3 regions of the Pectobacterium actinidiae genome follow, and region 1 is predicted to be linked to each of the others. Evidence: predicted binding sites of a transcription regulator. Region 1 holds the regulator's gene; each other region holds the start of a gene.
The links. Region 1 encodes PurR, which represses purine synthesis genes. Its sites were predicted from a motif close to CANGCAAACGTTTGCNTG; they were not measured.
Positions count from the first base shown of each region.

Region 2: carA (glutamine-hydrolyzing carbamoyl-phosphate synthase small subunit) is a predicted target of PurR. The motif match lies at 2,193-2,210, and genes of this name have one in related genera.
Region 3: purT (formate-dependent phosphoribosylglycinamide formyltransferase) is a predicted target of PurR. The motif match lies at 2,356-2,373, and genes of this name have one in related genera.

Region 1 is NZ_JRMH01000001.1:2,575,373-2,580,407, forward strand. It holds gene rnt (ribonuclease T) at 1-626, shown strand, start outside; gene KKH3_RS10920 (Grx4 family monothiol glutaredoxin) at 729-1,079, opposite strand; gene KKH3_RS10925 (C40 family peptidase) at 1,422-2,270, shown strand; gene cydH (cytochrome bd-I oxidase subunit CydH) at 2,440-2,529, opposite strand; gene purR (HTH-type transcriptional repressor PurR) at 2,919-3,944, shown strand; gene cfa (cyclopropane fatty acyl phospholipid synthase) at 4,291-5,035, shown strand, end outside.
Region 2 is NZ_JRMH01000001.1:3,911,979-3,917,013, forward strand. It holds gene carB (carbamoyl-phosphate synthase large subunit) at 1-807, opposite strand, end outside; gene carA (glutamine-hydrolyzing carbamoyl-phosphate synthase small subunit) at 822-1,970, opposite strand; gene dapB (4-hydroxy-tetrahydrodipicolinate reductase) at 2,416-3,237, opposite strand; gene ispH (4-hydroxy-3-methylbut-2-enyl diphosphate reductase) at 3,580-4,530, opposite strand; gene fkpB (FKBP-type peptidyl-prolyl cis-trans isomerase) at 4,511-4,984, opposite strand; gene lspA (signal peptidase II) at 4,984-5,035, opposite strand, start outside.
Region 3 is NZ_JRMH01000001.1:2,027,444-2,032,478, reverse strand. It holds gene KKH3_RS08530 (S9 family peptidase) at 164-2,215, opposite strand; gene purT (formate-dependent phosphoribosylglycinamide formyltransferase) at 2,416-3,594, shown strand; gene KKH3_RS08520 (bifunctional 4-hydroxy-2-oxoglutarate aldolase/2-dehydro-3-deoxy-phosphogluconate aldolase) at 3,781-4,422, opposite strand; gene zwf (glucose-6-phosphate dehydrogenase) at 4,591-5,035, opposite strand, start outside.

The DNA of each region.
Region 1 (5,035 bases):
GGTTTTACCCGGTAGTGATTGATGTTGAAACCGCCGGATTTAATGCGAAAACCGATGCCTTGCTGGAAGTTGCAGCGGTAACATTAAAAATGGATCAAGACGGTTGGTTACAGCCAGATGAAACGCTGCATTTTCATGTCGAACCCTTCGAAGGCGCGATTCTGGAACCCGCCGCACTGGCGTTTAACGGTATTGACCCCACCAACCCCCTGCGTGGCGCAGTGAGCGAATATGATGCGCTGCATGAAATTTTCAAAGTCGTGCGTAAAGGGATCAAAGATCAGGGTTGCAACCGCGCGATTATCGTGGCGCATAACGCCACATTCGATCATAGCTTTATGGCAGCAGCAGCGGAACGCTGTAGCCTGAAACGTAATCCGTTCCATCCTTTCGCCACTTTCGATACCGCCGCTCTCAGCGGGCTGGTGTTAGGCCAAACGGTTCTGGCTAAAGCCTGTATTACCGCCGGTATTGCGTTTGACTCCAGCCAGGCGCACTCTGCGCTGTATGACACCAATCAGACAGCATTACTGTTCTGCGAGTTGGTTAATCGCTGGAAACGTCTGGGCGGCTGGCCGCTAGCACTGGAAGAAAGTTCTCTGGAAGACGCGTCAGCCGAAGACTGAAAAGATTGAGATCAAAAAACGGGTGCCATAAAGCACCCGTTGGAAGGATTTACGCTCGCATCGTAACAACATTTGACATCGTCATTACGCCAGAAGAAAGCCTTACTCTTGATCGGCCTGCTGCGCTTTGTATTTGTCTGCCGTTTCTTTGATCAGCGGTTGCAGTTCACCGCGCTGAAACATTTCCATCACGATATCACAACCGCCAATCAGCTCGCCGTCAACCCACAGCTGCGGGAATGTCGGCCAATTCGCGTATTTCGGTAGCTCAGCGCGAATGTCTGGGTTCTGCAAAATATCAACATACGCAAAACGTTCGCCACAGGCAGACAGCGCCTGAACAGTCTGTGCGGAAAAGCCGCAGCTTGGCAATTTCGGGGAACCTTTCATGTACAGCAGAATCGGGTTTTCAGCAATTTGGCGCTGAATTTTTTCAATTGTCGGTGTCGTCATCTTCTTGCTTCCTTAATTCTATAGGATGGCTAACGTCCAAAACGCTAACCATGAGCCGCCGTCAGAGATGCTACGACAGCGACATTGACTCAGTGATATTGTACCGATGCCACTAGCCACAAAAAAACGCCATTTTTTGTAAGGTTATTTTTTTCCTGAAAGCATTCATCATTGATGAAATCAACGTCAGAAAACGCTGATAAATCAATCGAAAAAATAACTATTAACGTTTTTTCACTATTCTGTATGAATAAAGAGGCCATGCCCACTTTTTTATAACACCGTTTTCAGGAATACTGTGGGGATTGAGCGAGTTAAGGATTATGTTCGGTCACTTTTATTATGCGCTTATTTATTACTCTTTTTATATTATTTTTCAGTAATCTATCCCTGAACGTGGTTCAGGCTGCGCCGTCTACCCCGCATTCTGCGCCGAAGAAAAGCGCCGTGGCAGAAACGAATAAGAAAAGCCGTCAAACAAAGGGTAATGCTAAATCACCGACGCCGATCAAAAGCAAAAAACCAGAACCTACCGCAGTCAGCAATAAAACCCAATCCCGTACCGCGAGCAAAGCGACAGAAAAAAAGCCGTCACGGACGCAAAGTAGTACACCTGCGCTAGTGAAAAAAAATCTTAAAAAGCTGAAGTCTGAAGAGAAACAAACAACCGCACAAACCAGAGTCAAAACCGGTCTGAAGAAGACCGCACTCAAGGGTAAGGCAGATAAAAATCCGTCGCTGACAGAAAAAGGAATGGCGTTAAGCGCTGCGCATAAAAAGCGCTATCAGCATGCCAAAACAACGGCAATGAATAAGTTGATGAGCCAGATAGGCAAGCCTTACCACTGGGGCGGTTCATCTCCCTTTACTGGGTTCGACTGTAGCGGACTGGTTTATTACGCCTACAAAGATGTCGTTAAAATCCAAATTCCACGCACCGCAAACGAAATGTATCACCTGCGCGACGCCGCTCCGATTAAAAAGAGCGAGCTGGAAAGTGGCGATTTGGTCTTTTTCCGCATCAATAATCGTGGCGCGGCCGATCACGTCGGAGTTTATCTGGGGGAAGGGAAATTCATTCAGTCGCCGCGTACAGGCTCAGATATTCGTATCAGCAAGTTGAGTGAAGATTATTGGCAGGAGCACTACGTTGGCGCGCGTCGTGTAGTGACACCGCAAACCATTCGTTAAGAACAGATTATATCTCTTGTATACCCTAAATAATTCGAGTTTCAGGACAAAACGTTAACGTTTTGAACAACGCCAACGCACATGCAACTTGAAGTATGGCGGGTATAAAAGCGATTCAGACACGTTTATGGCATCATCAACGTGTCTGAATATCTAACCAGTCGTTTGGTTAGTTCAGCACCGCTGTAAAACTAAACACGATGATCACCGCCAACGAACCAATAGTTGTCAGCAAAGACATCTTCAGATCTGTATCCATAAATGACTCCTTATTAACGAACAAATTTTATCTGAAAGCTTCATCTGAAAAGACACAACCCTGCACAGCCGAGCGCGTTTAGGTAGTTAAAGCCACAAATAATAGGGTTATTACGATTCTTTCATAATTCTAGCGAAAAATCTCGGACGAATGCATCACTAATAGTATAAATTAGCCCTTCCACTTTCATGATAAATCGGACACAATCCGCTGTTTATGAAAGCGCTGCGTATCAGTCGAAAAACGTCAACCCAGATCCCTTCGGTATAACATTCGGCATTCTCCTTCTGAAATCCTGTTTTTTAGCTTAGAAGAAGAACATTAAACGTAGGCAAACGATTAACAATATACTTACGTCTATAACAGGTAAGTTCAGGAGTCATTTTTAGATGGCAACGATTAAAGATGTGGCAAAGCGTGCTGGCGTTTCTACCACAACCGTATCGCACGTGATCAATAAAACACGTTTCGTCGCCGAAGAGACTAAGGCAGCCGTCAGGGCAGCAATCAAAGAATTGCACTATTCACCCAGCGCCGTCGCCCGCAGCCTCAAAGTTAATCACACTAAATCTATCGGCTTGCTGGCCACCTCCAGCGAAGCCCCCTATTTCGCCGAGATCATTGAAGCCGTTGAAAACAGCTGCTATGCCAAAGGCTACACGCTGGTGCTGTGTAATTCGCATAACGACATCGGCAAGCAGCGCGCCTACCTTTCCATGCTGGCGCAAAAACGTGTCGACGGCCTGTTGGTGATGTGCGCCGAGTACCCACCAGAACTATTGTCGATGTTGGAAGATTATCGCAGCATTCCGATGGTCGTTATGGACTGGGGACAAATGCACAGCGATTTTACCGATACGATTATCGATAACGCCTTTGAAGGTGGTTATATGGCAGGTCGCTACCTGATCGAACGCGGCCATCGTGATATCGGTGCCATCCCCGGCACTCAAGAACGCAATACCGGCAGCGGACGCTACCTCGGTTTTTTAAAAGCACTGAAGGAAGCCGACATTTCCGTGCGCGACGAATGGGTGGTTCGGGGCGATTTTGAACCGGAGTCCGGCTATAAAGCCATGCATCAGATTCTCGCACAGAAACAGCGGCCAACCGCCGTATTCTGCGGCGGCGATATTATGGCGATGGGTGCTATCTGTGCGGCTGACGAACTGGGTCTGCGCGTACCGCAGGATATTTCGGTGATCGGTTATGACAACGTGCGCCACGCACGCTTCTTTACACCTGCGCTGACCACCATCCACCAGCCAAAGGAGCGTCTGGGCCAGTCCGCGTTCTCTATGCTCTTGGATCGCATAACCAGTAAACGGGAAGATGCGCACGTCATTGAAGTACACCCGACGCTGATTGAACGTCGTTCAGTGGCAGATGGCCCTTACCTCGACTATCGCCGCTAACCGCAGCCATTCTATACAGACGATTTTCTTATCCCTGCCAGCTTTCCCTCTCTGCTTCAGCCAGCTTTCTTGTAGGCTGGCTGAAGCCGTTCTAATTCTATACCCTAAATAATCGAGTTGCATGACAACACGCTAGCGTTTTGCACAACGTCAAAGCGTTGGCCCTTTAGGGCGAGGCTCATGAATGAGCCGAGTAACGGACGTAGCCGACGTACATGCGGCTTGAAGTATGACGGGTATAATACCGTGTTTCATTTTCTCTGGTGACAGCCGATACCCCGGCTGCGATAAGTGTTTTCCAGGTCTGTTTACGATACTTTTATCTAAGAAAAGTTAAGGAGACACGATGAGTTCACCTTATACAGAAGAATGGGATGAGGAGACCGCCCCCTGGTTCCACATCGTACAGGACATGTTGGCTAGCGCGGATATCACCATCAACGGTACCCGTCCTTTTGATATCCAGGTGATCAACCCCGGTTTTTTTAAGCGCGTTCTGCAAGAAGGATCGTTGGGGTTGGGAGAAAGCTACATGGATGGATGGTGGGAATGTGAACAGCTGGATATGTTCTCCCATCGCGTCCTGCGTGCGGATCTGGAAGCGAAACTCCCCCGCCGATTGCACGATCTTACGCGAGTCGCCCTCTCCCGTATCACGAATTTGCAGTCCCGTCGACGCGCTCAGATTGTCGGTAAAGCGCATTACGATTTAGGTAATGACCTGTTTACCCTGATGCTGGATCCCTACATGCAGTACTCCTGCGCTTACTGGAAACAGGCACAAACGCTGGAACAGGCGCAGGAAGACAAACTCGCCATGATTTGCGAAAAACTCCAGTTAACATCAGGGATGACGCTGCTGGATATCGGCTGCGGTTGGGGCGGGCTTGCGGAGTTTGCAGCCCGGCACTATGGCGTATCAGTTTACGGCATCACGATTTCAAAGGAGCAGCAAATGCTGGCACAGCAGCGCTGTCAGAATCTGGACGTCACCATTGAACGACAGGATTATCGCGATCTCAATCGGCAATTTGATCGTATCGTGTCAGTTGGCATGTTTGAACACGTCGGGCCACGCAACTATGACAATT
Region 2 (5,035 bases), 1.3 Mb from region 1:
CATCGAGGCGTTACGCATGATTTGATATTCTTTATCCGTCAGCGTTTGTGCTGGCGCAACGGTGATGGAGTCTCCCGTGTGGATCCCCATGGCATCGAAGTTTTCGATTGAGCAGACGATGATGCAGTTGTCGTTCTTATCACGTACCACTTCCATCTCATACTCTTTCCAACCGATCAGCGATTCATCGATCAACAGCTCTTTGGTTGGAGAAAGATCCAGACCGCGTTCGCAGATCTCTTCAAACTCTTCACGGTTGTAGGCGATACCACCACCGGTGCCCCCCATCGTAAAGGAAGGACGGATAATGCACGGGAAGCCGACGTCAGCCGCCACGGCCAGCGCTTCTTCCATATTGTGTGCAATACCGGAACGCGCGGTATCCAGACCGATCTTCTTCATTGCCACGTCGAAGCGGCGGCGATCTTCTGCTTTATCAATCGCATCCGCCGTTGCACCAATCATGGTGACGCCGAATTCGGCCAGCACGCCCTGACGTTCCAGTTCCAGCGCACAGTTCAGCGCAGTCTGGCCGCCCATCGTTGGCAGCACCGCGTCTGGGCGCTCTTTTTCAATAATTTTGCGTACCACTTCCCAGTGAATTGGCTCAATGTAAGTCGCATCTGCCATTTCCGGGTCGGTCATGATGGTTGCCGGGTTGGAGTTCACCAGAATAACGCGGTAACCCTCTTCACGCAGCGCTTTACACGCCTGTGCACCAGAGTAGTCAAACTCACACGCCTGGCCGATAACAATCGGGCCGGCGCCCAGAATCAGGATGCTTTTAATATCTGTACGTTTTGGCATTTTCTCGCTCCTGATTATTTAGCTGAAGAACGGTAAGTCTGAATCAAATCAATAAAGTGGTCGAACAGCGGCGCGGCATCATGCGGGCCAGGGCTTGCTTCTGGGTGTCCCTGGAAGCTGAATGCAGGCTTATCCGTGCGGTGAATCCCCTGAACCGTATGGTCAAACAAGGATTTGTGCGTGACGCGCAGGGTGTCAGGCAGGTTATCTTCATCCACCGCAAAGCCGTGGTTCTGCGCGGTGATCATCACACAGTTGTTATCCAAATCTTTTACCGGATGGTTGCCACCGTGGTGACCTAGCTTCATTTTGATAGTCTTGGCACCGCTCGCCAGTGCCAGCAGCTGGTGACCGAGACAGATACCGAATACCGGAATATCTGTTTCCAGGAAGGTTTTAATCGCACGAATCGCGTAGTCGCACGGTTCCGGGTCGCCCGGGCCGTTAGAGAGGAAAATACCGTCTGGATTCAGCTTCAGTACGTCTTCAGCAGGTGTCTGTGCTGGCACAACTGTCAGACGACAGCCGCGATCCACCAGCATGCGCAGAATATTGCGTTTCACACCATAGTCATAAGCCACAACGTGGTAAGGCAGTTCGCTTTCATTTTTCGCCGCAGGCAATTCGCCTTCCAGCGTCCAGCTTCCCTGTAACCAGCTGTAGCGCTCTGTCGTCGTCACTTCTTTTGCCAAGTCCATCCCTTTCAGCCCTGGGAAGGCTTTCGCTTTCTCCAGTGCGACGGCAGCATCCGGCGCATCACCCGCAATGATGCAGCCATTCTGTGCACCTTTTTCACGCAGCAGACGGGTCAGTTTACGGGTATCGATGTCGGCAATAGCAACGATGTTGTTGCGTTTGAGGTATTCAGACAGGCTTTCTTCACTACGGTAGTTGCTGGCAATCAGAGGTAAATCGCGAATAACCAGACCTTGAGCCTGTACAGAGGGGGATTCTTCATCGTTGGCATTAGCGCCGACATTACCGATATGGGGATAAGTGAGAGTGACAATCTGGCGGGAATAGGAAGGATCAGTAAGGATTTCTTGATAACCGGTCATCGACGTATTGAAGACCACTTCCCCCACTGCCGACCCTTCTGCCCCAATGGCCCGACCGTGGAATTGGGTTCCGTCTTCCAGAACCAATAGCGCTGACTTAATCAAAACACCCTCCAAGGAATAAACAATCACGTTATTTGCATATTAATTCAGATTCGAGCCACTAAATCAATGCAAAAACTACCTGTAAGGCCAATTTTTGGCAAATTGGGCGCATTTTAATGATGGTCTTCCTGATTGTCTACTCAAACTGCTTTTTTTCTCTTATTTTTATGCTTTCCGAAATAAATCGCTGCCCACTGCCGTAAAAAACCCTATCAACTGAGATAAGTAAACGGTTGCGAGACAACATTGCTAAAATAAGAGTAACAAATCACCAGCAAAGGGTATTTTGGGAGTAAGGAGGGTAAATCACCACTAAAAAACAGGATAAAATAAGAATAAAAACCAATTCTAATAGAAAATAGAAACCAACAAGATAAAAATAAAGGTGAATGAAAAAATATCCACCTTTTTCAGCCATATAGTATTTTTATAAAAAACAAAAACTCTACAAATAATCCAGAGAAAGCACATCTCTCATATCAAAAAGACCACTTTCTTTCGAACTAATCCAAATTGCGGCTCTTACTGCACCATTGGCAAATGTCATACGGCTGGATGCCTTGTGGGTAATCTCAACGCGCTCGCCAATATCAGCAAACATCGCCGTATGTTCACCGACAATATCGCCCGCTCGCACGGTAGCAAAACCAATGCTTTTCGGATCGCGTTCACCCGTATGGCCTTCACGCGCGTACACGGCGCAGGACTTCAGATCGCGTCCCAGCGCATCGGCGATAGCTTCGCCCATCGCCAGCGCGGTGCCCGATGGCGCATCCACTTTGTGGCGGTGGTGGGCTTCAATGATTTCGATATCCGTATAATCGCCCATGACCTTGGCAGCTTTTTCCAGCAGCTTCAGCATGACATTGACGCCAACGCTGAAGTTAGCCGCAAACACAATCCCGATATCCTGGGCAGCCTGCTTAATCGCCGCCTTTCCTGCGTCATCAAAGCCGGTTGTCCCAATAATCATGCCTTTACGGTGCTGACGGCAAAATGCCAGATGCGCTAATGTGCCTTCTGGGCGAGTGAAGTCGATTAAAATATCGAAATCATTCTGCACGGCATCCAGGCTTTCATTCACGGTAATGCCGCTTTTCCCCAACCCGGCGAGTTCACCGGCATCGCTTCCTATCAGAGACGAACCAGAACGCTCCAGCGCCGCGCCCAATACCACACCGTCCATTTGCTCGATAGCCTGAATCAGCTGGCGTCCCATACGGCCGCCCGCGCCTACAACCGCAATACGGATGGATGAATCCTTCATAATGTCTCTCTCTTTTTGATCCTGACGACATAAAAATGACATCAGGTTAACGGGCGATGCGCACTATCGCCAGCGGATTTACCGCCAGATTAGAAAATACTGTTTGATGCCGCAGAAAATCAGCAAAACTGTCTCACCACAGACAGCAAAATGGCACATCAGCGCGATGAAAAACCGCAACGTATTTGGAGATAAGCAGAAGCGGTCAAAATTAAACCATATGGTATAACGCATAAAAATTCATTTTTATGCATTAACATTTTCATGAATGAATATAGGGAGAGAACAGAACGGAAAGGAATAAAGGCGGTAGAGCCAAGAAGCCCTACCGCAGAAACAGCATTAATCTATCTGTTTGACGTCAACACGCAGCTCTTTGGGCACTTCAAAGACGATGTTTTCTTCACGTCCCTGCATTTCAACAGCAACCTTGCCGCCCAATTCTTTCAGGCGCTGAATCACCTGTTGTACCAGAATATCCGGTGCTGATGCGCCTGCGGTCACCCCAACATGTGAAGCGCTCGCTAACCATGACTCCTGGATATCCTCAGCAGCATCAATCAGATAAGCCGCTTTCCCCGCTCTTTGCGCTAATTCTGCAAGTCGGTTGGAGTTTGAGGAGTTTTTAGAGCCTACGACAAAAACCACATCCGCCTTATCTGATAAATGGCGAACGGCTTCCTGACGATTGGTCGTTGCATAGCAGATGTCATCTTTACGCGGACCAACAATCTGCGGAAAACGCTCGCGCAAGGCATCAATCACCGCGTAAGTATCATCAACAGAAAGCGTGGTTTGCGTCATAAAGCACAGATTGCTTTCGTCTTTTACCTGTAGCTGCCAGACATCCTCTGGGGACTCCACCAGATACATGCCACCCTCCGCATTGCTGTACTGCCCCATCGTTCCTTCAACTTCAGGGTGTCCGGCATGCCCGATAAGAATCGCTTCTACGCCTTTCTTACTGGCTCTGGCCACTTCCATATGCACCTTGGTCACTAGCGGACAGGTCGCATCGAATACCGTCAGATCGCGGTTTTTTGCTTCATTACGTACCGCTTGTGAAACGCCATGTGCTGAGAAAATCAGAATCGCACCATCCGGCACGTCTTCAATCTGCTCAATAAAAATCGCACCACGCTCGCGTAATCCGTTAACCACATAGCGATTATGTACTACTTCATGACGGACATAGATCGGCGTACCAAAGAGCTCTAGCGCACGTTCCACAATGCTGATCGCTCGATCCACACCGGCGCAAAAGCCGCGCGGATTAGCCAACAGGATCTGCATGTGTCACCTCCTGTTGTACGGGATCGATATCCAGCACTTCAAGATCGAAGGTTATCGCCTGACCGGATAAAGGATGGTTGAAATCCACGGTGACCGACTCTTCAGTCACATCGCGAATAATCCCCGGCATATCATTTCCGGCAACGCCGCTGAAGAGCATGATGGTGCCAACATCCGGCACACCAGTCTGAGCGAAATCACGGCGCAGGAAGAACTGGATCAGGTTCGGATTGGTCGGCCCAAAGGCCGACTCTGGCGGCAGCGTAAACTTGCGTTTATCACCACGCTGCAATCCCAACAGATGTTGTTCCAGCGCGTCAGACAGGCTGCCATCGCCAAGGCGAAACAGCGCTGGCTTGCCGCGCTCACGCGTGGATTCGGCCGCAGAGCCATCCTCCAGCGTCAGGATAAAATGCACCAGCAGTGCGCTGTTATGCTGAACACTCTCGGACATCAGTGACCCTTTTGCTTAACGGTATCAGTATCATCATGCGTACTGAAAAAC
Region 3 (5,035 bases), 550 kb from region 1:
AGTAAGAAGAAGCCCCTGAAAACGGCCGCTGAAAAACGAGCCGATAAACGGGCGAAGAAACCACAGGCGGATATTACCTGAGTTATGATGTAACCTAAGTATGTCCCATGTCGATCGGGTAAACCCGAAAGTGGGTTTACCCTTATAACATCGTTTTTTGCCCTTATTCGCGCGCTTCCTCAGCCATTTCAAGCACCATCAGTATAAAAGCATATTCCAACGCAATATCATCATACCGTTTGAAGCGGCCGGATTTTCCACCGTGCCCAGCATCCATATCGGTGTATAGCAGCACCAAACGATCGTCCGTTTTCACTTCCCTTAATTTCGCCACCCACTTCGCCGGTTCCCAATATTGGACCTGAGAGTCGTGTAACCCAGTAGTCACCAGCAAATGCGGATAGCGTTGGGCGGTAACGCCGTCATAGGGGCTATATTGCTTGATGTAGTCATAATAGATTTGTTCATTCGGATCGCCCCACTCGTCATACTCTCCGGTCGTCAACGGGATAGATTCATCCAACATTGTCGTCAGCACGTCAACAAATGGAACCTGAGCAACAACGCCCTTAAATAGATCGGGAGCCATGTTCACTACCGCGCCCATCAATAGTCCGCCCGCACTGCCCCCCATGGCGAACATGTTGTCCCTGTCGCCATAACCTTTTTCTATCAATGCCTGAGACACATCGATGAAATCGGTGAAGGAGTGCATTTTATTGAGCAGGCGGCCATCGTCATACCACTGTTGACCCAGCTCACCACCACCACGAATGTGCGTTAGGGCGAAGACAAACCCTCTGTCCAGGAGGCTCAGCCGGCTAACGCTAAAATCCGGATCCATACTATGGCTATACGCCCCATAGCCGTAAACCAGTATCGGGTTCTTACCTGGGCTAAAATGATCGCGATGATAAACAAGAGAAACGGGAACCTCGACACCATCTCGAACTGTGATCCACAAGCGTTCGCTCCGGTAATTATCCGGGGAGAAATCTTTCACTTCAGCTTGTTTAAGTAACTGCTGCTCGCCCGTATCCAGATTCAATTCATACTGCGTGCTGGGGGTCGTCATTGATGAATAGCCATACCGCATCAATGTCGTTTCTGGCGTAGGGTTGTACGACAGCCACGTCACATAGCTCGCATCATTAAAGGCGATCGCTTTTTCTTCCCGCGTCTGCCAGTGAATCTGGCGCAAGCTGGTCAAACCGCGCTCCCGTTCTTCAACCACCAGCCAATCACGGAATAGCTCAAAACCTTCCAGCACGCGACTTTCGCTCGGTGCAATCAGCGTTTCCAGCGTTTGCTCATCAGGTCTGCCCGAACGGTAGAGGCCAAAGTTCTTTCCTTCTCGGTTGGAGCGCAGATAAAACGTGTCCTGATAGTGATCGAGGCCATATTCATGATCTTTCCGGCGTGGGATGCATACCTGCGGCACGGCATCCGGCCGCGTCGCATCGAGCAATAATACTTCTGTCGTCGTGGTGCTACTGAGATAAATGGTGATGTAGTGCTCTGATGTGGTTTTACTCAGGCTAACGTAATAGGTGTCGTCTTTCTCTTCATAGACCAACTCATCCAGCGCCGGATCGCTCCCCAGACGGTGGCGATAGACTTGATACGGCAATAGCGTTTGTTCATGCTTGCGCACGTAATACAAAACCGTCGAATCCGCCGACCATTCCGCACCCGCTGTGACATTTTCGATCACATCCGGTAGCCACTCACCGCTGTTCAGATCGCGAAAACGAAGCGTGTACTGCCGACGTGATAAAAAATCCTCTGAGAGCGCTAGCAGCGAATTGTCAGGGCTAACCTCAAGCGTGCCGAGACTATAAAACTCATGCCCCTCAGCACGTTGATTCCCATCCAGCAGCGTTTCCCACGCGTCTGTTGCTTGCTCAGGCTGACGCAGATAGATGGCGTACTCTTTCCCCTGCTCATAGCGACTTTGGTAGCGATAGCCTTTTCTGACATACGGCACAGACATGTCCGTCGACGGGATCCGTTTGACCATTTCGTCAAACAACGACCGTTTTCGTGCTTCATGGGGTGCCATGACGGCTTCGCTGTAGGCGTTTTCCTGCTTCAGATAGTCCAACACCTGCGGATTGGTACGTTGGTCATCACGCAGCCAGTAATAATTGTCGATACGCGTATCGCCATGTGTACTTAGCGCATGGGGTCTTTTTTCAGCTTGAGGTGTCTTCATGGCGTCGGATCTCGTTGTCTTGACATAAAATTTTCGCTTTGCAAGAAGAGTGGCACGATTGCCCAGCAATGCCAAGCCACGTCATTATTTCTTGGTGCGCTTTTGCGCACCGCATTCCAATGCATGCCCTCTTTAATGCGCACGCAAACGTTTTCGTTTATACTGCGGCCATTTTTCACAACCCGATCAGGTATAAGGTTATGTTAACGATTGGAACCGCCCTGCGTGCGGATGCCACACGAGTGATGCTGCTTGGCTCCGGTGAATTAGGTAAAGAAGTGGCGATTGAGTGTCAGCGCTTGGGAATAGAAGTGATTGCTGTCGATCGCTATGCCGATGCCCCGGCCATGCAGGTTGCGCATCGCAGCCACGTCATCAATATGTTGGATGGCGATGCATTAAAAGCGTTGGTGGAAGCCGAACGCCCTGATTACATCGTGCCGGAAATTGAAGCCATCGCAACCGACATGCTGGTGACATTGGAAAAGCAGGGTCACCATGTTGTTCCTTGTGCCGAAGCGACGCGCCTGACGATGAACCGTGAAGGTATCCGTCGTCTGGCGGCTGAAACACTCGGCGTTCCCACTTCCACTTACCGTTTTGCCGACAGCGAAGAGAGCTTTCGTCAGGCTGTCGACGCGATTGGCTATCCCTGTATTGTTAAACCGGTCATGAGTTCCTCTGGCAAAGGGCAAAGCCTGATTCGCTCTGCTGAGCAGTTAGATCAGGCGTGGAACTACGCCCAACAGGGTGGACGTGCAGGCGGCGGCCGCGTCATCGTGGAAGGATTGGTTAATTTTGATTTTGAGATCACACTGCTCACCATCCACGCGGTTGATGGCATTCATTTCTGTGCGCCTATCGGGCATCGTCAGGAAGACGGCGACTATCGTGAATCCTGGCAGCCACAGCAGATGAGTGCACTGGCGCAGGAGCGCGCACAGAAGATAGCCAGCGATGTCGTGAAAGCACTCGGCGGCTATGGTCTGTTCGGCGTTGAGCTGTTCGTCTGCGGCGATGAGATTATTTTCAGTGAAGTCTCCCCTCGCCCGCACGATACCGGCATGGTGACAATGATCTCTCAGGATCTGTCCGAGTTTGCCTTGCACGTCCGTGCGTTTCTGGGGCTACCGATTGGCGCAGTTCGCCAATATGGCCCATCAGCTTCCGCCGTGATTTTACCGGAACTGGACAGCAACAACGTGCGTTATCAGGGGCTGGAAAACGCACTGATCCCTCATACGCAAATTCGCCTATTTGGTAAGCCGGATATCGGCGGCAAACGTCGTATGGGTGTCGCGTTAGCCAGTGCGGAAACCACGGACGATGCCGTTGAAATCGCCAAGCGCGTCGCGGCAGGTGTAAAAGTTAGCGGCTGATACGTTCCATTGCTGACGGAGTGAAATCAGACGTCACTGACGACAGATAAAATGCCTGCCATAAAAAAACGCAGAAGCGTTTTTCAACGTTGCAAAGCAACGGCCCACAGGGTGACGGGCAAGGATGTCCGTCATAAAAAAGGCCACTCGCAGTGAGTGGCCTTCGTCATTCAGTAACCAGCAAACTTACGCTTTCGCGCCTGCAACCGCTTCACGCGCCAGTTCCGTAATACGCGCGTAATCGCCGCTTTCCAGTGCATCGTTCGGCACCAGCCAGGAACCACCTACGCACAGCACGCTTTTCAGCGCCAGATAGTCGCGGTAGTTATTCGGCGTAATGCCACCGGTTGGGCAGAAACGAATTTGAGCAAACGGACCTGCGATCGCCTGGAGCGCTTTCACGCCGCCGTTAGCTTCCGCCGGGAAGAACTTGAACTCACGCAGGCCGTAATCCATACCCAGCATCAGTTCAGACACGGTGCTGATACCCGGGATCAACGGGATGTTGCCTTCCGTCGCCGCTTTCAGTAGAGGCTCGGTCAGGCCAGGGCTGATGGCAAACTGCGCACCGGCTTCAACGACCGCAGCCAGTTGCTCAGGATTTGTTACCGTGCCCGCACCCACGATGGCTTCCGGTACTTCTTTCGCAATCGCACGAATCGCGTCAATGGCGCAGTCGGTACGCAATGTCAGTTCCAGAACGCGAACGCCGCCCGCGACTAACGCTTTTGCCATCGGCACCGCGTGTTCCAGTTTGTTGACCACAATCACAGGAACAACGGGACCCGTTGTCAAAATCTGTTCCGCGCTCGTTTTCCAGTTTTTCATCAAAAGTTATCTCCAGTCATGCCCGAAGGCATCATTAATTATATAGCGCGCCCCTGCCACAGGGATCTGCGTCACCGCAGATGTCCGACCGCACCGTGAGCCATACATTAAAAACTGTGTGATGCCGAACGTTCTCAGCATCTTAATTACTGACGCATTATTAAAGAATTACTCAAACTCATTCCAGGAACGGCCATCGCGGGTAATCATCGCCACAGATGCCACCGGTCCCCAACTTCCAGCCTGATAAGGCTTCGGTGCATCGTTGTCCATCGCCCACGCATCCATGATGGAATCCACCCATTTCCAGGCTTCTTCAACTTCATCACGACGGACAAACAGCGCCTGAATTCCGCGCATGGTTTCCAACAGCAGACGCTCGTAAGCATCCGCTAAATGCTGCTGATTAAAGGTTTCTGAGAAGCTCAGATCCAGTTTCACCGTTTGCAGACGGTGCTTGTGCTCTAATCCCGGAATTTTATTCAGAATCTGAATTTCCACACCTTCATCCGGCTGCAAGCGAATGATCAGCTTGTTCTGCGGCAACTGCTGGTAAGAGTCATGGAACAGGTTCAATGCAGGGTTCTTAAAGTACACGACGACTTCTGAACAT